DNA from 2 places in the Bacillus paralicheniformis genome. Region 2 is predicted to be linked to the other one. Evidence: riboswitches for the same ligand, from Rfam matches in the RefSeq annotation. Region 2 holds a riboswitch; the other holds the start of a gene.

Region 1 (10,903 bases), 1.6 Mb from region 2:
ATTTCTTAACAACAGGAATCCACATTTCACCGAATACTAAGCCGTTTCGCTGCCCCATCTCAACCGTTGCATTCGGCCCGCCAACATAGGCAAAATTCTTTGCTTCCGGCAAGACTTGACCGAAGGCAATGCCAGTAAGCTTATTGCTCAACTCATCAGCCGTCTTCCCTTCCCCTTTAACAACCAGGTATTCCCCCTTAGGAAATTGGATAACTCTGGTTTCTCCTGCCACCGACGCCTCTGCCTCTGTCATCACGCCAGCATAATGCATCATCTTGTTGTTTACCGCTTCGTTCACGGCAAAAATATAGTCATTTGTAGCTATGGCTTTTAAAGTGTCAAGCCTTCCATCTTGTTTGACGGCCGCCCAAAAGTCTGCCTTTTCCTTATTTATGCCAGCAGAATCTGTGTAATCGCTCTCAAGCTCCGTTCCAATACCAAAAACTGTAAAGATGTCTTTTTCCTCCAGCGTGTAATTTTTCATATTCAAAACCTTCCTTTTTTTAAAATAATCAAATGATTTGTCTTTTCACTTGATGCGTTTATAATAACCTTAAATCATGTCAAAAAATGATACTGTTTAGGAGGCCCCGATGAAAAAAGTTGAACGGATTAATATCATCATGCGGATATCAACAACCGCGCCCACTTTACAATTTCTGAAATCATGCAGGAATTTCACATCTCTCGTTCGACAGCTATCAGGGATATCAGGGAAATTGAAGCTATGGGGATGCCGCTTGTTGCTGAAGTTGGAAGGAGCGGGGGTTATTTTGTCATGAACCACTCTGTCCTGCCTGCTGTTCGCTTTACCGATCATGAGATTAAAGCTCTTTTTATCGCTTTTATGGCTACAAGAAATCAACAACTCCCTTATCTAAAGAGCCGTCAGTCTTTAGCTGAAAAATTACTGGGCCTTATCTCAGAAAACCAGCAAGAGGCCCTGGTTTTTTTAAATCGAATCTTGCTTTTTGAAGGGACAAACCCCAATAATCCCGACCTGCTTGAGCTTTCAGATCTCCCCCATCCCATGTTAGAAAAACTCATCCAGCTCCTTCTTTTGGATAGCTATTTATTGATTACCATCAAAGAAGAGAAGGTAATAAAGACTTATCCCATTTATCTTCTGCACCTTTATCATGAAAAAGGCCTTTGGCTGATTGAAGGCTTTGACTTAAAGGATGAAAGGAGGAGGATTTTCCCTGTGGACAATCTTACCAATGTCAAACCATACGCTGTGAAAAAAAGAATAAGTAAGAAAAAGATTTTAGAGAAACTAGGTAAGCAGGAAGAAGTAATCAACCTTGTCCTTGAACTTGGTCCACAGGCGATTGCCCAATTCAAAAAATATCATCCTTTAAAAATTTCAATTTCCTATACGAATCCTTATCAAACCGCAGCCATTCTAAAGACTTTTATCAATGTGAATCATTCCGAAGAATTGTCCGAAATAACAAATTGGCTGCTTTTCCTAGGTGAAGATATCAAGGTCAGGGAAGTACCAGAAGAAGTATTAGAAGGTTTACAAGAGAGATTATGCTTATTCTGCCCATGAGCAGTGCCAGTTAAACCCCAATTTTCGAAAGGATTCCGTAATAGAAGCTGATTTATAAACCAGGTGAAAATATTGTCGCTAGTATAGGTGAGTTTAAGAATACTAGCGTTAACTATAAATAGGACCATTGACAAATCACTCAACCTCTATTAAAATTAAAAGTTATCCGATAGTAATCATCTCTATCGAAAAACTCAATACATGCAAGCTATGATTGCTGTGGGTCGCACTACAGCAGGAGCAGCTTCTGGAGAGACCGCGGAATTCTGCGGCGCCGAAGGGTTCACAATCTCAGGCAAAAGGACAGAAGAGTACCGAATATGTATTTGTCGTGCTGATGATTGTCAGCGGCACAAATATATTTTGATATTCTTATGACCGCGAGATTGGAGGACATCCAATCTCTTTTTTTTATGGGCTTTTTTACTGCTCGTCGTTCACTAGAGAGGTAAGGAGGAGTTTGATGTGGAACAGCGGGAATTAAAGAGGGACTTATCCAATCGGCACGTACAGCTTATCGCTATTGGCGGGACGATTGGCACCGGGTTGTTTTTAGGCTCCGGTAAGGCGATTCAATTGGCGGGTCCTTCTATCATCTTTGCGTATTTCATTGTAGGTATTGCGCTTTTTTTCGTGATGCGGGCGCTGGGAGAATTGCTGTTATCTAAAGCGGGTTATCAATCGTTAACCGATATTGCCGAGGAGTATCTGGGGCCGCGTGCGGCGTTTGTCACCGGGTGGACCTATTGGTTTTGCTGGATTATGACGGCTATGGCGGATGTGATTGCCGTCGGTGTCTATGTGAAATATTGGTTTGATATTCCGCAGTGGGTCCCTGCACTTATCTGTTTACTCATTTTATTAGGGCTCAATCTGTTGACTGTCAAGCTTTTTGGAGAATTGGAATTTTGGTTCGCTTTAATAAAGGTGATCACGATTCTTGCGTTAATTGTCATCGGTGTTATTTTGCTGGTGATCGGGTTTAAGACGCATACAGGAACGGTTTCGGTTACCAACCTTTGGGAGCATGGCGGTTTGTTTCCAAACGGATTTTCAGGCTTTTTGCTTTCTTTCCAAATGGTGATCTTTGCATATGTCGGTGTGGAATTAGTAGGTGTATCGGCGGCGGAAACGTCGAACCCGAAAAAAAATATTCCATCGGCTATTAATAAAATTCCTTTACGGATTTTATTTTTCTACGTCGGCGCGCTTATCGTCTTATTATGTATTAACCCTTGGATGGAACTGAATGCAGCGGAAAGTCCTTTTGTGAAAACCTTCAGCTTAGTCGGCATCCCGCTTGCCGCGGGAATCATTAATTTTGTTGTATTAACGTCAGCCGCGTCTGCTTGTAACAGCGGGATGTTTTCAACAAGCCGGATTCTGTACAATTTAAGTAAAACGAAACAGGGCCCGGCCAATTTTGCGAAGCTGAATAAAAACCATGTGCCGAGTCACGCGTTATGGGTATCAACCATTGTCCTGTCAGCAGGAGCGCTATTAAGCAAACTGATACCGGAACAAGCCTTTGGGATCGTGACAACCATCAGCGCGATTTGTTTCATATGGGTGTGGGGTGTGATTCTTGTCAGCCATATTAGATACAGGAAAACCCGTCCGCACTTACACGCAGCATCAACATTCAAAGCGCCATTCGCGCCGTTTATCAATTATGTTGTCCTGGCGATGTTTGCGGTCATTCTCATGATTATGCTGTATGCGGATGCGACTCGCCCGGCCTTGCTGCTGACTCCTCTATGGTTTATTGTATTGTTTATTTTATTTTGGATGAAAAAAACAGGACAAAAAGAACATGATGAGTCAAATTAAATCTCTTGAAAAAGACGGTGTACTGCATGCAGTATGCCGTCTTTATTTTTGATTAACCGTTTCCTTTTATAGGTTTATATTTAATGTAGACATGAGAACGAGAGGAATGGAGTCATGGAATACAATTCATACATGAATGGACAATCGCAATATCCCGCTTGGTCCTATCCGTACAATTTGATCATATGGAAAGCGTTTGTCGGCCATGATGTGAAGTCCTATTTATATGGGTTATAACATAAAAAAGCGCCATACTGCCGTTTAAGCAGCATAGCGCCTTTCGTGTTAGTTCCGGATCAAATAATCAAACGCCCCTAATGCGGCATTTGCCCCCGATCCCATCGAAATAATGATTTGGTTATATGGTCCGTCTGTGCAGTCGCCGGCAGCGAATAGGCCAGGGATGGTTGTTTCGCCGCGTTTGTCGACTGCGATTTCGCCGATGCGGTTGCGTTCGACGGTTTCAGGGAGCCATTCCGTGTTCGGCACAAGACCGATTTGGACGAAGACGCCTTGGAGCTCGACGTGTTTTTCTTCTCCTGTTTCACGGTCAACGTAAGTGATGCCGTTTACGTTTTCATCACCCGTGATTTCTTTTGTTTGGGCGTTTTTCACGACAGTCACGTTAGGGAGACTGTAGAGACGTTTTTGCAGAACTTCGTCTGCTTTCAGCTCCGGTGCGAACTCAAGAACAGTCACGTGGTTGACGATACCTGCAAGGTCAATCGCTGCTTCGATACCGGAGTTCCCGCCGCCGATGACGGCGACGTCTTTGCCTTCAAACAACGGTCCGTCACAGTGAGGGCAGTATGCGACACCTTTGTTTTTGAACTCTTGTTCGCCAGGTACGCCGATATTGCGCCAGCGTGCGCCAGTTGACAGAATGACGGTTTTGCTTTTCAGAACAGCGCCGTTTTCGAGTTCAAGATGGAAAAGATCTTTTTTCTCGAGACCTTTTGCGCGTTGCAGGTTCATGACGTCGATCTCGTAATCCTTCACGTGTTCTTCAAGGCTTGCCGCAAGCTTCGGCCCTTCGGTGCGCTTCACGCTGATGAAGTTCTCGATGCTCATCGTGTCAAGGACTTGGCCGCCGAAGCGTTCGGCAACGATTCCTGTGCGGATGCCTTTGCGCGCCGCATAGATTGCTGCGCTTGCACCGGCAGGTCCGCCTCCGACAACGAGTACATCGAACGGATCTTTATCAGAAAGCTCAGATGCATCTGTGCCGCTGCCCATTTTCGCAAGAATTTCTTCAAGCGTCATTCGGCCGCTTCCAAAGGATTCGCCGTTCAAGTATACGGTCGGCACAGCCATAATGTTTTTGCTTTCGACTTCTGACTTGTATGCCGCACCATCGATCATCGTGTGCGTGATGTTCGGGTTGAGCACGCTCATCATGTTCAATGCCTGCACAACGTCCGGGCAGTTGTGGCATGTGAGGCTGATATAAGATTCGAAGCGGTATTCGCCGCTGATGTTCTTGATTTGATCGATGATTTTTTGATCGACTTTCGGCGGTCGGCCGCTTACTTGCAAGAGTGCCAGCACCAAAGATGTGAATTCGTGACCGAGCGGAACTCCGGCGAATGTGACGCCTGTTTCTTCTCCGGCACGATTGACGCTGAAGCTTGGCGTTCTGTCGAGCTGCGCCTTTTCAACAGTGATTTTTGATGACATGGAAGCCAGCTCTTCTACAAGAGCCAGCATATCCTTAGAGACACTGTCATCGCCTGTACTGACTTTAAGGACGATGTCATTTTCAATCATCTGCATGTATTGGTTTAATTGTGCTTTGATATTTGCTTCAAGTACCAATTGAATGCACTCCTTAGATTTTGCCTACTAGGTCAAGGCTTGGTGTCAGTGTTTCAGAACCTTCTTCCCATTTAGCCGGGCAAACTTCGCCTGGGTTTTGGCGGACGTATTGAGCCGCTTTTACTTTGTTGATCAGGGTGCTTGCATCACGGCCGATACCGCCTGCGTTGATTTCAACAGCTTGGATCACACCGTCCGGATCGATGATGAATGTTCCGCGGTCAGCAAGACCTTCTTCTTCGTTCAGCACTTCAAAGTTGCGGGAGATCGTTTGAGACGGGTCGCCGATCATCGCGTAAGTGATTTTGCCGATTTTCTCAGAGCTATCATGCCATCCTTTATGTACGAAGTGAGTGTCTGTAGAAACAGAGTATACTTCGACACCAAGTTCTTTTAGGGCAGCATATTCGTTTTGAAGGTCTTCAAGCTCAGTCGGGCAAACAAATGAGAAATCTGCTGGATAGAAGCAGAAAATGCTCCATTGGCCTTTTAGATCTTCGTGTGTAACATCGATAAACTCACCGTTTTTGTAAGCTTTCGCTGCGAATGGTTGTACTTCTTTTCCGATTAGAGACATAATATCGTCCTCCTGAATGTAGTTTAAGAGAAATAAAAATTGTAAACTTTATTTCTCTGTAATTATTATAATTATATACAAATTATCAAGTAATAAATATTTTTTGTCAAGGGGAAAGCCCATTAATTTTTTGTTAAGTATTTCAGCTAAAGAAAAGAGTTGGAGTTTCGTAACTTTCATATAGTATGATTGGCACAAATGGTAGAGTAGTGAGAATGAAGAGTCCTAATTGAAAACGAAAAGCCGTCGGAATGACGGCTTCTTTGGCTAAACTCCTTTATATGCGGAACGGTAAATCTCAGCAAGCTCCGAAACGAGCGGCAGCTTCGGATTGGCTGTCGTACACTGATCTTCAAAGGCGCGTTCGGCCATGAGATCCACTTTGCTTTCGAATGCGGCAGCATCCACGCCGTTTTGTTTAATGCTCATCGGAATTTTAAGCTCTTTGGCGAGCGAGATAATCTCCTGGATCAGGCTTTCAACGCCTTCTGCAGTTGTTTTTGCAGGCAGGCCGAGCGTTCTGGCAATCTCCGCGTAGCGCTGATCGGCTATGAAGTGGCTGTATTTAGGAAATGCCGTGAACTTTTTCGGCTTTTCTGCATTATAGCGGATCACGTGCGGCAGAAGGATGGCGTTTGCCCGTCCATGAGCGATGTGAAACTCCGCGCCAAGCTTATGGGCTAAGCTGTGGTTGATGCCAAGGAAGGCATTGGAAAACGCCATTCCGGCAATCGTTGATGCATTATGCACTTTTTCGCGGGCCAGCTCGTCGCTGCCGTTTTTGTATGCTCTAGGCAGGTATTCGAAGATCAGCTGGATGGCCTTCATGGCCAAGCCGTCTGTATAGTCGTTAGCCATGCACGATACGTATGATTCAATTGCGTGTGTTAATACGTCCATTCCTGTGTCAGCCGTAATATGTTTCGGCACGGTCATGACAAATTGCGGGTCAATGATCGCGACGTCCGGCGTTAATTCATAGTCGGCCAGCGGATACTTCGTATTCGTTTCTTTGTCTGTAATGACAGAGAATGAAGTGACTTCAGAGCCTGTGCCTGATGTCGTCGGGATCGCGACGAATTTTGCTTTTTCGCCCAGTTTCGGGTATTTGACAATGCGCTTGCGGATGTCCAGGAATTTTTGCTTTAATCCAAAGAATTCAGCATCCGGGTGCTCATAGAACAACCACATTCCTTTTGCGGCATCCATTGCAGAACCTCCGCCGAGGGCGATGATGACATCCGGCTGGAATTTGGCCATCATGTCGACGCCGTTCATCACCGTTTCGATTGAAGGATCAGGCTCGACATCAGAAAAAATTTCACAATGAACGTAATCCGGGCGCCTTCTTAAGTAGTGTAGGACGCGGTCTACATATCCGAGTTTCACCATCCCCGGATCAGTCACAATCAACGCTTTTGAGATGTCAGGCATTTTCGCTAAATATTGGGTTGCGTGTTTTTCAAAATAGATTTTTGGAGGAACTTTAAACCACTGCATATTGACATTCCTTTTCGCCACTTTTTTCGTGTTGATTAAATGAACAGCTCCAACGTTTGACGAGACGGAGTTTCCGCCATATGTGCCGCATCCGAGTGTTAAAGAAGGCATATAGGCGTTGTAAATGTCGCCGATCGCCCCTTGTGACGACGGTGCATTGACGATGATCCGCCCGGCTTTCATCCGTAATCCGAATTCTTTAACGGCTTCTTGATCGTTCGTATGAATTACCGCCGAGTGGCCGGTTCCACCGAACGCGAGCATGTCTTCGGCGCGTTTTAATCCCTCTTGAATTCCGCTGACTTTGTAGCACGCTAAAACAGGGCTCAGTTTTTCCCTGGAAAGCGGGTAATCCGGACCTACGCCTTCTAATTCGGCGATGAGGATTTTTGTATCTTGAGGCACTTTGACACCGGCCATTTCAGCGATTTTGAATGCCGGCATGCCGACGATATCAGCGTTTACCGCGCAAGTATTTTCATTGATGACCAATTTCTCGACCTTTGATTTTTCGGTTTCATTTAAGAAATAGCAGTTGTTTCTTGTCATTTCGACTTTGACGTCTGAGTAGATGTCTTTGTCTATGATGACGGCCTGCTCTGATGCGCAAATCATGCCGTTGTCAAATGTTTTGGATAAGATCAGATCATTGACGGCTTGCTTCAGGTTGGCAGACTTCTCGATGTAGCACGGAACGTTTCCAGGTCCGACACCAAGGGCCGGTTTTCCGGAGCTGTACGCTGATTTCACCATGCCGGCGCCCCCTGTTGCGAGGATCAGGGAAACGTTCGGGTGGGTCATTAAGGCTTGAGTTGCATTCAGCGAAGGCGTTTCAATCCATTGGATACAGTTGTCTGGTGCTCCTGCTTTGACGGCTGCGTTCCGAAGGATTCTCGCCGCTTCGCGGCTGCATTTTTGGGCCGATGGATGGAAAGCAAACACGATAGGGTTTCTTGTTTTGATCGCTATCAGGGACTTGAACATTGTAGTGGAAGTAGGGTTGGTCACCGGCGTCACGCCGGCGATGACACCGACAGGCTCCGCGATTTCAATGACTCCGTCGTGTTCGTTTTCATTGATGATGCCCACTGTTTTATCGTATTTGATATGATGGTAGACATACTCTGTGGCAAACATGTTTTTAATGATTTTATCTTCATAAACGCCGCGCTTCGTTTCTTCGACGGCAAGTTTGGCGAGAGGCATGTGCTGATCAAGGCCGGCAAGCGCCATCTGTTTGACGATCTCATCAATCTGCTTCTGATCAAAGCTGCGGAATTCTTCCAATGCCTTTAGGCCTTTTTCGACTAGCTGATCAACCATGGTTGAGGCATTTTGCTTTTGTTTCATTTCCTTTTCTTCGATTGCCATTGTAAACCCTCCAGTGAATGAATAGGAATTTGATTACAACAGGATGTTCAGGGATGAATGATGCGGACATTGTTTGTGAAACATTTCACAAGTGGAGTTAAAAAATTTTATCCCTGAAGCGGATATCTGGTTTATTTTGGTATCAGTCCTCCTTTTCTGTGGCTGAATTTATCATATCACGAATTTGAAGTATGAGTTTGTGAAATGTTGAACAAAGTATGAAATTCATTCTTGAGTAAAATAAGAATGCACCCCGAGGTCTGGGGTGCAGCTTTTAATACCAGTCCGTATGAAACACGCCTTCCATATCCGTCCGCTCATACGTGTGAGCGCCGAAATAATCGCGCTGCGCCTGCAGCAGGTTTGCGTTTGAGCGGCCCGTCCGGTAGCCGTCGTAATAGGAGAGGGCGGTGCTCAGGCACGGGAATGAGATGCCTGAGCTGATGCCTTCGCAGACGACCTTTCGCAAGCCGGACTGGTATTCTTTTAGTTTTTCAGCGAAGTCAGGTGCGACCAGCAGGTTGGACAGGTCCGGCTGTTTGTCGAAAGCTTCGCTGATGAGATTTAAAAATTGTGCGCGGATGATGCAGCCGCCGCGGAAGATGAGGGCGATGTCCTTTAACGGCAGGTTCCATCCGTTCAGGTCAGACGTCATTTTATATTGAGCGAAGCCTTGGGCATAGGCGCAGACTTTCCCCATGTATAACGCCTGTCTGACGCGGTCGATCCACACGTTCTGATCCAGGGGCCGTTCTTCTGTTTCAGGGCCGGCCAATACGTTTTCGGCAGCTGTCCGTTCGTCTTTTAATGATGACAGGTAACGGGCAAACAGGGATTCCGTGATAATCGATGATGGAATGCCGTTGTCGATGGCCTGCAGGCTCGTCCATTTGCCCGTGCCTTTTTGGCCGGTTTTGTCGAGGATGACGTCGATGAGCGGAGCGCCCGTTCGCTCATCCTTTTTCCTCAGGATCTCTGCCGTGATTTCGATTAAATAGCTTTTCAGCTCTCCTTGATTCCACGTGTCGAAAATGTCAGCGATTTCATCTATCGGCAAAAGAAGCTTTTCTCTTAAAAATGTATACGCTTCAGCGATAAGCTGCATGTCTGCGTATTCGATGCCGTTGTGCACCATTTTGACAAAATGCCCCGCGCCTTTTGGACCGATGTAGACACAGCATGGATATCCTTCTACTTGGGCGGCGATTTTTGTGAGAATCGGAGCTGCTTTTTCGTAGACGTCCCGATCTCCGCCGGGCATAATGGATGGGCCTTTTAAAGCGCCGACTTCGCCGCCGGAAATGCCGATTCCCAAGTAGCCGATACCTTTCGCTTTCAAACTGTCATATCTTCGTTCCGTATCTTCGTAGTGGGAGTTGCCGCCGTCCATGATGACATCCCCTTCTTCAAGCAGAGGAACGAGCGAGTCGATAACAGAATCAACCGGTTTGCCTGCTGTGACCATAAGAAAGATTTTTCTCGGTTTTTCTAAAGACTGTACGAAATCTTCAAGTTCATAGTACGGCTTGACTGTTTGGCCTCCCGTTTTTTGGACGAGTTGATCGGTTAAATCCCTTGTGTAGTTATAGACGGCGACTTGTTCGCCTTTGTTTGCCATGTTCAGGGCGATATTGCTCCCCATGACTCCCAGACCTATGACACCGATTGTATTGCGCATGTAATACCTGCTCCTTCATTTAAGACTTTTTTATACAAATAGGCTTAACAATAAAGTAAATCCTAATCCGGCCACCGCGATAATGGTTTCAAGCAGTGTCCAGGTGGCAAATGTTTCTTTCATGCTTAGTCCGAAATACTCTTTGAACATCCAGAAGCCTGCGTCATTGACATGGGAAGCGATTACACTTCCGGCCCCTGTTGCAAGCACAACCAGCGCAAGATTGACATCGCTTTGTCCGAGCATCGGAAGAACGAGTCCGGTTGTGCTTAATGCAGCAACTGTCGCGGATCCTAAGGAGATGCGCAGAATTGCGGCGATGACCCAGGCGAGCAAGATCGGCGACATGGCTGTTCCTTTGAATAATTCAGCTACATAGTCGCCTACTCCGCCATTGATCAAGACTTGTTTGAAGGCGCCGCCGCCCCCGATGATCAAGAGCATCATTCCGATTTGTGTAATGGCGGTTGAACAGGAATCCATCACTTGTTTGATCGGGATCTTTCTGGCGATCCCCATCGTATAGATCGCGACCAACAGGGAGATGACCATCGAAGTCGAGGCATTCCCGATTAAA
Region 2 (10,903 bases):
ATCAAAGTATTCAAAAGAAAGGATGCGAAGGGTTAATTAATATGGTTCAAGCGCAAATCACGGCTTATCAAATGGATCATGACGGGAAAACGCCGAGTAGGGCGGACCTTGAATCTGAAGGTTACGTGAAGAAGAACTTAAAGTGCCCGAATGGGAAAGTAATTAAAATTTCAAACGGCAAAGCACAGGCTGATTGACGGTTATGAATCAAAAAGGATTTACGCTTTTGGAAAGCCTAACTGTATTGATGATCGGTTCCATTATGCTCTCTCTTCTCTTTGCCGCACTGCCTCCCGTTTATGAAAAAAGAGTTGTTCAGCACTTTGTCTCACAGCTTGAAGAGGATCTGCTTTACGCACAGCAGACAGCTCTCGTCCGCCATGCGACGGTTAAGGTGCAGTTTGACTTTGCCGGCTGCCGCTATATTATTAAGCACGCGGACGAAGGCTCATCGCCTAAGCTGGTCAGGACATACAGTTGCCATATTGCGTTCAAAAAAGCGACGCTCAAACGAACTCTTACTTTTAACCCAAGCGGAGTTCCGAATCAAGGGGGAAAAATCGTGATCGATACACAGCACGCCTCTTTTGCACTGACGATCCATTTAGGAAGCGGAAAGATTAATGTGCAAAAAAAATAGAGGCTTTACAACAGTTGAAGCTGTTTCCGCATTCGGCATTTGGGTCATGATCACCATGTTATTGATTCCTATGGTTCATCAGCTGTCTTTGCAGCGCGGGGCATCTGAAAAAGAAGAAGAGGCATATCGCATATTGGATGAAAAGATCAGCCGCTACACACTGACCGGACGGTTTCAGCCTAAAGAAACTGTGCTTTACCGAAACACATCTTACTTTATTGAATGGAAGGAGCAGGGAGATGATTATAAAGTATGCATCTCCATTAAAAAAAGAGACAGTCAACGGCGTTGCTTCACCATTTTGCGGTCAAAAGGGATTTACCCTTCTTAATGTACTTGTTTCCTTAATGGTGTATATGTTCATTGCAGGAACGATGGCCTCGATATTTCATCTGTTTTTATCCCCGGAAAGAAACGGTGCGGATATTCACCCGCGCGAATGGACGATTACTGCCGAGCAAATATTGAAGGAATGCAGGAACTCGGTTGATCTAAGAGCGGGCGACGATCATCAGTCATTGGAAATGACAAATCGCCAAGGTGCCGCTGTTCGCTATGAGAAATATCAGACAGTTATCCGAAAAAGAGTCAATGGAAAAGGTCATGTGCCGCTTTTGCAACATGTCAAACACATGAGGTTTGTGATTGAAGATCATCTGCTGATCCTTGAAGCGACAAGTTTAAGCGGCAAGTCATACCGTAAGTCCATTCCGCTCTATCATATGTAAAAGGTGATCACGTGAAAAATTCAAAAGGATTCATTTATCCGGCTGCTGTTTTCACAGCTGTGATTTGCATGCTCTGCGCGGGTCATTCAGCCGTTTTATTAACGAATCAACGAATGTTTGCACAGCAAACAAAAGAATTTCATATTCAGCAAAACCTTCTCCAAAATGGAATGCTCCATGCCTTGTCTCATATTCACGAAGAGACAAAAGAGAAAATTCAAAAACAGCATGGCTTGATATCGTATACTGTCAATCCGGCTCATCAGCGGCTCAAGCGAGTGAAGATAGAGGTAACGACAGCTTCCGGCACAGGAACGAGCGCTGAATTTCAATATGATTTGAGCACTAAGAAAATCACACAGTGGAAAGAATATTAAAAATTGTGTGTCGGAATCATGAAGAATGTATAAAAAAAGATTCGTATGACAACACTTCAACTGACAGAACTCCCCAAGAGGTGATGTGATGAAAACGAACGATTATGTTAAATATATGACGGAACAGCTCGTAAAATATATGGACACGCCTAAGCAGGAAAGAAAAGAAATGAAAGAAAAACGTAAAGAATCAAAGCCGCCGTCCAGGATATATCAATGGTTCGGCATTCTTCCTCTTGGCTGTATCATGTTTTTTAAAAGGCATAAATAAAGACAAGCCGCTTTCTACTGCAAAGCGGCTTATTTATATTCTTCTACAACGACGACTTTGTTGATTTTGTGTGTCGCAGGTTCAAATGAAATTGTAACAAATACTCCGAAATTTTTATTTCCTTCACTCAATGTGACATGGTATTGTTTGACCGCTTCATCCGCCCGCTTTCGATCCCATACTTTTTTCGTGAGACGCACTTCTGCTTCCGGATACCTCTTTTTTGCTTCCTCAACCGCTTTTTCTTCCCACTTAGACATGCGGGCTGTTTCGTAAGCTGCCGCATGGGCATTGAGCGGCCCAATGCTTGCAAGCAGTAAAAAAGAGCATAACATAGCATTTTTCAGCACGGGGCATCATCCTTTCTATCCTATTTTTTCCTTGTCAACAGTGTTTATACAAAAATGAAGAAGAAATTATGTACTTTATAAAGAACTTCAAACTTTTCAAAAAGATGAGAATTTGAGAGATTTTTTGAGGAATCAAACGAAAACGTTCTGTAAAACGAACTTAATCGACTATTTTGATAGTTTTCAAATGGCACATTTGTTCTTTATACTCTAACTATCAAGTTCTTTAAAACGAACGAGCGAAAAAAGCCATTACATACTCGCTAGGAGGGTAGTCATGATCCGATTATCTCGAACTAGGAGATCCCGAAAAAGAGCCGGAAAAAACATCATCGTTTTTCAAACGCTGCTGATCATTTATCTTTTAATTGGATTGGGGAGTCAGCTGTCACAGCATACAAACGCATCATTTCACGATGTGGAAACATACAGCATGACAATGAAAGCGGCCTCTTCATTTCCTCAAGATGGGAAACAGTGGGACGGGAGCAATTTGAAGCTTCAAAAACAGACAAAGACGAAAGGAACGGTCTGTGCACCGCTGACATTGTTTGCAGAATATAAAAACCGCGGCAGCCAAATCGCCGACTCTGAATGGAAGTGGGAGCTGCATAAACTCGGTAATGCCAAAAAACCGTTAGAGGACGGGACTGTGATCGATAAAGGCGCGTTCAAAAAAGAAGCCGAAAAGAACATCTACCGGATAGAGTCAAAGCGGGCGGCAAAAGGAGGGCTCTACGCATTTAAATTGATTAAGCCTGAAGGCCATCCCGATGTGAAAAAGGGCAAACCTTTTATTTGGTCAAATGTGATGAAGCTTCAAGACTGTAAAGAAGAAACACCGAAGCCGCCTAAAAAAGCATCAGAAAAGCCGAAGCAAACAGAACAGACAGAAACACGGGAAAAGTCTGAACAGGACATAGAGAAAACACCAAAGAGCAGTGAATCCGTAGATAAAGAAAATAGAAAAGAAGAAAATTCATTAGAAAGCGGGGAAGCGTCATGAAACATGTGATCAAATGGGTCAGCAATATCTTATATGTGATTATTTTCACACTCATCATCGCCGCGGTCATCGTCGTAATTTCGACAAAGTCGTCCGGCGGAGAGCCGCAGCTTTTCGGCTATCAATTGAAAACGGTTTTATCCGGTTCGATGGAGCCGGAATTTAAAACAGGTTCTGTGATAGCCGTTCAAAAGATTGAAAATCCCGGGTCTTTGAAAAAGGGAGATGTCATTACATTCATGCAAGACGAAAACACCATGGTTACCCACCGAATTATCGGTATAACAAAAAATAAATCAAACCTCATGTTTAAAACAAAGGGTGACAATAACCAAAACCCTGATTCCGATCCGGTGCTGGCGGAAAATGTTGTCGCTAAGTATTCGGGCATTACGGTTCCGTATGCCGGGTATTTGCTGGATTTTGCAAGTAAACCGATCGGCACAGCCATATTGCTGATCGTGCCGGGACTCTTGTTGATTCTTTACGCAGTGATTACTGTATCCGCGGCTTTAAGAGAGATTGACCAAAAAACTAAGGCAATTGAAGCCGCCGGGAAAGATCAATCAGTTTCCATGTAATCTTCGTTGGTCACCTGAACATTCAGGTCTCCATATATACAGATTTTCTTATTATAAAAGGAGGAGTTATCAATGGGTACAAAGAAAAAACTCGGATTAGGCGTTGCGTCTGCTGCGCTTGGACTGGCATTAGTAGGAGGAGGAACTTGGGCTGCGTTTAACGACATCGAAACAACTCAAGCAACTTATGCAGCAGGTACACTTGACCTGAATGCGAAAGATACATCTGCAAGAGTGAACTTGTCCAACTTAAAACCTGGCGACAAATTCACTAAAGATTTCGAATTCAAAAATGACGGATCACTTGCGATTAAAGAAGTGCTGATGCAGGTTGGCTACAGCAATTTCGTTGACGGAAACGCGAAAAACGGCGGAAAAAGCACAGCGGAAGACTTCCTGAAACAATTTAAAGTCAGCGTTCTGACTGTCGGAGTTGAAGGCGGAAACGGCTATCCTAAAAACATCATTTTAGATGAAGCCAACCTTTATGATCTGTACAATATGTCCGCGAAAAAAGATAAGGCCGCGTACGAAAAAGTGAAGAAAGCAATCGAGCCAGAGTTCCTGCATGACAATGGCAAAATCAATGTAGCGACAATCAACGGAAAAACGGCGCCTGAATACGACGGCATTCCGAAAGATCCATATGACTTTGACAAAGTTCAATTGGTGATTGAGTTCGTCAATGACAAAACAACAGACGCCAGCGGCAGAATGGTACAGAACAAATATCAAGGAGATTCTGTGCAGCTTGACTTCTCATTCGAAGGTACTCAATGGAACGGCTTGACAATCGACGGCAAAAAACATGCCGATGAAAAAGGTTATGTAAAAGAGAACGAAAGAGCACACAGTGAAGATAAATAATGGTGCAATTTAAAAAACGGATCTGTATGATCCGTTTTTTTATGTTCATGAGGAATCGGCTTATTCAGCGTAAAAAATGCCAAAGGGAGTAAGATATGTTTCCCTTACTCCTTTTCCTGTCTTTTCTTCCACTTTTGATAATCTAAAAATTCTCGAAATTGTTTTTTAGAAACCCCTGATGCCATAGCGTCACGAACTAGATTTTCCCATTCACTATCTAATTGACCATCGTATTCGGTTTCATCTTTCTCATTGAGCAGGGTATGAACCGAGACGTCCAGAACAGCGGAGACTTTTTCTAGAAATTGAATGGAGGGGTTTGTTTGCAAGTTTCTTTCTATTGAACTTAAATAAGACTTCGCTACCCCAGCCTTTTCAGCTAGTTCAGATAGTGAGTAGCCTTTTTCTTTTCGATATTGTTTAATACGCTGGCCAATCAATGTCATCACCTTCCTTTCGATATTATAGCACATTCAGAAAGGATTTATTGAATGACTTCTTTCAATTGATGCGGAAGGTTTTGAAGACTTCTCACCCAAATTGAGAAAAATACGTATATCCTCTGGACTAATGCCTTGTTCAAGAGCGTGTTTAATCAGTTCTGTCCACTCCTCATCCAATTCTTCTTTCTCATTTTTATCTTTATTCATACATTTCCCCCCCAAAATACTTCATTATGTATTTCAGACAACCGTGTTGTGATAAACAAAGATAAACCCCGAGACTCAACACTTTACCAAGCTTGTCCAAATGGCGTTACGAAAGTTCCTCCTATCTCTTTAGTTCTATTATAAGTCCAGCTCACTGAATAAAAACAAGAATGTTGTCGAATCGGAAAAATTATCCTGAATTTTTTTTGTGCAAATAAAATAATCCCCCGTTTTGAACTTTAATATCGATTTTAGGCTCGTAAAGCGTTTGGAGAGCCTTTTTCTCAATTTCGTATTCCTCCGGTTTTTCTTCAGTATCCTCGTAAAATTGGTTTAAAAGTGACAGGTCGTTATTCCAGCGTTTCAGGGAAGCTTCAGCCCAATCAAGCGGCTCGCTTCTGGCCGCCTGTTCGATATAGCGCTCAAGCCGTTTAATGCCGCTTTCCGGCTTAATCAACGGCGACATCGTGTAGCAGTAGTCAGAGATCTGTGAAGAGAGATCTCGGGCCTCCATTTGTTCTTGAAACGATTCGACCAGCTGACCGCTGATTAAATGAAGGCCGAGAGACAAAAGCTTATCTTTTTTCATGTCGGATTGGTACGAGATCGTCACATTCATGCCGAGCCACGGTTCCAGGGAAATATGGGCTCCATCGGAACGGATTTTCTCATAAAGGCGAATAAATTTGCCGTTTTTTTGCACGGCCTGGAAAATTTGAAAAAGTCTTGGTGATCCAAAATGAATAAACTCACCTTCGATATCGGAAGGGGCCTCGTCTTCATTCGTGATCAGCGTGATTTTCATCGGATTAGGTTCTCCGCCCGTCTTTTCGAGCCAGTGCCAGTAAAACGGCCTGTTCATAATCTGTTTATCGACTTCAACCGTCAGCTGCACAGTCATGTGGCCTGAACTTTTGTCGGTGATCGTGCAGCCGTTTGCGATGAAAAAGCGTTCTAAAAACAGGTATATTTCTTCCTGACGCATTTGATTTTAGCCTCCGATCTGTTCTTGGTTTGAAACGGCTTCATTTCCGTATGAAATGAAAGAGGTTAAGTTTTCCATTTTAATCTTCATTTCCTCGTCTGTCGCGGAGTAAAAGAGAATGTCATGAAGGTGGTCTTCAAAATTGCCGACCTCGATTTTTGTTAAAATATCATCCAAGTCTCCGACGACTTTTTCGAACAAATGGATCTTTTCATAGAGAAGTTTTAAAATATGCTCTTCTACGGTATGCTTTGTTGCCATGTTGTAAATGTAAACATCGCGTTCCTGGCCGAGCCGGTGAATCCGGCCGATCCTTTGTTCGAGACGCATCGGGTTCCACGGAAGGTCATAGTTGATGATTTTATTGCAAAATTGAAGGTTGATCCCTTCGCCGCCTGCTTCAGTCGCGATCAGAACTTGAACTTTGCCCCTGAACAAATCTTTCATCCAGTCTTTCTTTCCTCTTTTAAATCCGCCTCTGAACGGTACAGAACTGATACCGTTCTGCTGGAGGAACCATTGCAGATAAATCTGCGTCGCCCTGTATTCAGTAAAGATGATGACTTTGTCATCGAGTTCTTGAATGAGCTCAACAACTTTCAGAGCTTTTGAATTTTGCGCGACCTCGTTGACCTTTTCGATCAAATGGTGGATGACAGGTTCGGAGATCACCGGCGCTTCGCGATCCTTTCGGTCAAGCATGTTTTTCAGCGTCATATAGACAGCTTCTCTGCTTGAACAGCATTCGCGCTCCAATGTCATGATTGAGAACATGCTTGATGAATGCTGATGACTTGTCTTCAGCTTTTTAATCTCGTCATACAAAGCCTGTTCTGTAGGAGAAAAGGAAATGGGCACGGTTTCGACATGGCGCTTCGTCCAGGTGATGCCGGTATCATGCCGTCTGTTTCTGATCATGACTTTATTGATAAGGGACTTTAAGCGTTCATGCGCTTCAGCTGAATTGATCTGTTTTGTATAATCTTTGTTGAAGTTGCTTTCATTTCCCAAGTGTCCGGGTTTTAGCAGGGAAACGAGATTAAATATTTCGTCGATCTTGTTTTGGATGGGCGTCGCCGTCAGCATCAGGCAATATTTTTTCTTTAAGCTGCGGACAAACTCGTAATTTTTTGTTTTATTGTTTTTCAGTTTGTGAGCTTCATCAATAATCACCACATCATACTGGATCGACAAAACCGTCTCCCTGTGCGGCGACCGCTTTGCCGTGTCAAGGGAGGAGACGACAACATCGCACTGCTCCCAGACATAGCTTTTTTTCTGTTCCACGGCCGGAATTAAAAACTTTTCCCGCAGTTCCTTCACCCATTGCGAGACGAGCGAGGCGGGGACGAGGATTAAGATTTTCTTGGCCAGCCCGCGAATCATGTATTCTTTTAATATCAGCCCAGCCTCGACCGTTTTGCCGAGGCCCACTTCATCCGCCAAGATGGCTTTTCCGTTCATCTGCTCGACTACCTTCCGGGCGACTTCGAGCTGATGGGGAAGCGGGGTGAATCCTGGGAGGTGATAAGGGGCCTGCAAGCCTTCAAACGTCGGAATCGCAAGCCTTTTCTGCACTTCACAGGAAAGCTTGTAAAGCTCCCAATTCGCCCATGGTCCGTCTTCATCAAGGTGCTTTTTGAACTGTTCCGGCCACTCGTTGTCGAAATGAATGTCTGGTCTCATCACTAATGCCGCCTTTCTCTTCTGAGATTCAAATGTTCTTTTTTAAAAGAAAATATTGCGTGAAAAAAACGGATTTTACTAACGAATAAACAAAACACGAACATTCTTATTTTAAAATAATAAATTGTTAATGATTTTTCCTGTTGCCCAATTGTTGTGATGATGGTAGGATATTTGTAGATCATCAGTAAAAAAATCATAAGCTTTATATAGTATGTCCATGAAAAGAAATGAATATGAGCGAATGACAGCAAGGGGAGAGACCGATAGCGGGAAACCTTAAAGCGGCGCCGAAGGAGCAAGCTGGGGAAACAGTGAATCTCTCAGGCAAAAGAACTCTTGCTTGACGCAACTCTGGAGAGAGTTTGTATCATATGATGTTTTAACAAACCACCAAAGGGGACATCTTTGCTTTTGATGCAAAGTAAACTTTCAGGTGCCAGGACAGAGAGCCTCAGAACTGACAAAGGGGCTTCTCTGTCCTTTTTTGTGCCGTCCAAAGCGGCGGAACCATCCAGGTGATGTTGGAATCTTTCTTGTTTTCTGATGATTGGCAAACTTGTTTTTAGTTTGAAAAGCGAAGGGGGAAGCAGAATGCTTAAACGAACGCCTTTATTTGACCTTTATAAGGAATATGGCGGAAAAACGATTGATTTTGGCGGCTGGGAACTGCCTGTTCAATTTTCTTCAATTAAAGAGGAGCATGAAGCCGTCAGGACGAAAGCGGGGCTTTTTGACGTCTCACACATGGGGGAGGTCGAAATCACAGGAACAGACAGCCTTCCGTTTTTGCAAAAACTGTTGACAAACGATGTTTCGACACTGAAAGAAGGCGGTGCTCAGTATACGGCCATGTGCTATGAAGACGGCGGAACGATCGACGATCTCCTCGTCTATAAGAAAGCGGCCAATGTCTACATGCTCGTCATTAACGCAGCCAATATCGACAAGGACGTCGATTGGATGAACAAGCACCAAGAAGGAGACGTTTCGGTTCAAAACGTGTCTGACGAGGTTGCGCTGCTTGCCCTTCAAGGACCGAAGGCCGAATCGATTTTAAAACAGGTCGCAGATAGCGATCTTGCCGGGTTAAAGCCGTTTACGTTCAGGGATGATGCGGCGATCGGCAGCGTGCAGGCGCTTGTGTCCAGAACGGGATACACGGGAGAGGACGGCTTTGAGATTTACTGCCGGAGTGAAGATGCAGCCTACATTTGGAAGCTGCTTCTTGAAACGGGCAAGGATTCGGGATTAGTGCCGTGCGGCCTCGGGGCCAGAGATACGCTGAGGTTTGAAGCGAAGCTGCCGCTGTACGGACAGGAGCTCTCAAAAGATATTACACCGATCGAAGGCGGCATCGGATTCGCCGTCAAAACAAACAAAGCCTCGAACTTCTTCGGAAAAGCCGTCCTGGCAAGCCAAAAGGAACATGGAGCGGACAGAAAGCTCGTCGGCCTTGAAATGATCGATAAAGGCATTCCAAGGCACGGCTACGCCGTCTATTATCAAGGCGAACAAGCAGGCGAGGTGACAACCGGCACACAGTCGCCGACCTTAAAGAAAAACGTCGGCCTCGCATTGCTGAAAAAAGAAGCCTGCGCCCTCGACACCGTCGTTGAAGTGGAAATCAGAAATAAGCGCTTGAAAGCCAAAATCGTGAAAACCCCATTTTACAAACGGCAGCCGTAAGTTTGCCATGGCCGTGAAAGGAGACTGAAGATGAAGCACCGTTACCTGCCAGCTACAGATCAGGATAAAAAAGAAATGCTTGAGGCAATTGGAGTCGAGAAGATCGAAGAGCTATTCTCCGATATACCCGAAAGCGTCAAATTTAAAGGGGAATACCAAATTAAAAAGGCAAAGTCCGAGACTGAGCTCACAAAAGAGCTGACGAAACTCGCGGCTAAAAATAAAGATACAGTGATGCACGCCTCTTTTTTGGGAGCGGGCGTATACGATCATTACCAGCCCGTCATCGTGGACCACGTGATTTCGCGGTCGGAATTTTACACGGCTTATACACCGTATCAGCCTGAAATTTCTCAAGGGGAGCTCCAGGCGATCTTTGAATTTCAAACGATGATTTGCGAGCTGACGGGCATGGATATCAGCAACTCGTCGATGTATGACGGGGGAACGGCATTAGCCGAAGCGGCAATGCTTGCTTCAGGACATACAAAAAAGAAAAAAATTGTCGTTTCGGAAACCGTCCATCCCGAATCGCGCGAGGTTTTAGTAACGTATGCGAAAGGACAGTACATCGACGTGGTAGAAGTCCCTGCCAAAAACGGAACAACAGATCTTGCGGCTCTTGATGAAGCCGTCTGCGAAGATACAGCAGCAGTGATCGTCCAATACCCTAACTTTTTCGGGCGAATTGAGCCGCTGAAAGACATTGAACCGATCGCCCATAAAGGGAAAAGCATGTTCATCGTGTCCGCCAATCCGCTGGCTCTCGGGCTTTTAACACCGCCCGGGGCACTGGGAGCTGACATCGTTGTCGGGGATGCCCAGCCGTTCGGAATACCGGCCGCTTTCGGCGGGCCGCACTGTGGATTCTTTGCCGTCACGAAAAAATTGATGAGAAAAGTGCCTGGCCGTCTCGTCGGTCAGACGGAAGATGAAAACGGGAAAAGGGGATTCGTTCTCACCTTGCAGGCGCGCGAGCAGCATATCAGACGGGATAAAGCAACATCAAATATATGCTCCAACCAGGCGCTCAATGCGCTTGCCGCATCAGTCGCCATGACGGCGCTCGGCAA

The links. Region 2 has a riboswitch for glycine ahead of gcvT (glycine cleavage system aminomethyltransferase GcvT). Riboswitches for the same ligand answer to the same signal wherever they lie in the genome.
Region 1: another riboswitch for glycine. It lies ahead of CP943_RS22055 (amino acid permease); the one in region 2 lies ahead of gcvT (glycine cleavage system aminomethyltransferase GcvT).

What each region holds. Positions count from the first base shown of each region.
Region 1 is NZ_CP023665.1:4,331,340-4,342,242, reverse strand. Features, by position in the region: gene CP943_RS22065 (GyrI-like domain-containing protein) at 1-484, opposite strand, end outside; partial or broken gene CP943_RS22060 (helix-turn-helix transcriptional regulator) at 594-1,555, shown strand; glycine riboswitch at 1,793-1,872, shown strand; gene CP943_RS22055 (amino acid permease) at 2,021-3,385, shown strand; gene CP943_RS22875 (hypothetical protein) at 3,500-3,622, shown strand; gene ahpF (alkyl hydroperoxide reductase subunit F) at 3,671-5,200, opposite strand; gene ahpC (alkyl hydroperoxide reductase subunit C) at 5,214-5,777, opposite strand; gene adhE (bifunctional acetaldehyde-CoA/alcohol dehydrogenase) at 6,045-8,648, opposite strand; gene gnd (decarboxylating NADP(+)-dependent phosphogluconate dehydrogenase) at 8,923-10,326, opposite strand; gene CP943_RS22030 (GntP family permease) at 10,357-10,903, opposite strand, start outside.
Region 2 is NZ_CP023665.1:2,698,412-2,709,314, reverse strand. Features, by position in the region: gene comGC (competence type IV pilus major pilin ComGC) at 1-197, shown strand, start outside; gene comGD (competence type IV pilus minor pilin ComGD) at 203-640, shown strand; gene comGE (competence type IV pilus minor pilin ComGE) at 624-971, shown strand; gene comGF (competence type IV pilus minor pilin ComGF) at 880-1,368, shown strand; gene comGG (competence type IV pilus minor pilin ComGG) at 1,380-1,745, shown strand; gene CP943_RS13705 (YqzE family protein) at 1,834-2,016, shown strand; gene CP943_RS13700 (YqzG/YhdC family protein) at 2,046-2,366, opposite strand; gene tapA (amyloid fiber anchoring/assembly protein TapA) at 2,644-3,372, shown strand; gene sipW (signal peptidase I SipW) at 3,369-3,953, shown strand; gene tasA (biofilm matrix protein TasA) at 4,026-4,820, shown strand; gene sinR (transcriptional regulator SinR) at 4,925-5,260, opposite strand; gene sinI (anti-repressor SinI) at 5,294-5,470, opposite strand; gene CP943_RS13670 (YqhG family protein) at 5,661-6,455, opposite strand; gene CP943_RS13665 (DEAD/DEAH box helicase) at 6,462-8,141, opposite strand; glycine riboswitch at 8,386-8,490, shown strand; gene gcvT (glycine cleavage system aminomethyltransferase GcvT) at 8,736-9,830, shown strand; gene gcvPA (aminomethyl-transferring glycine dehydrogenase subunit GcvPA) at 9,861-10,903, shown strand, end outside.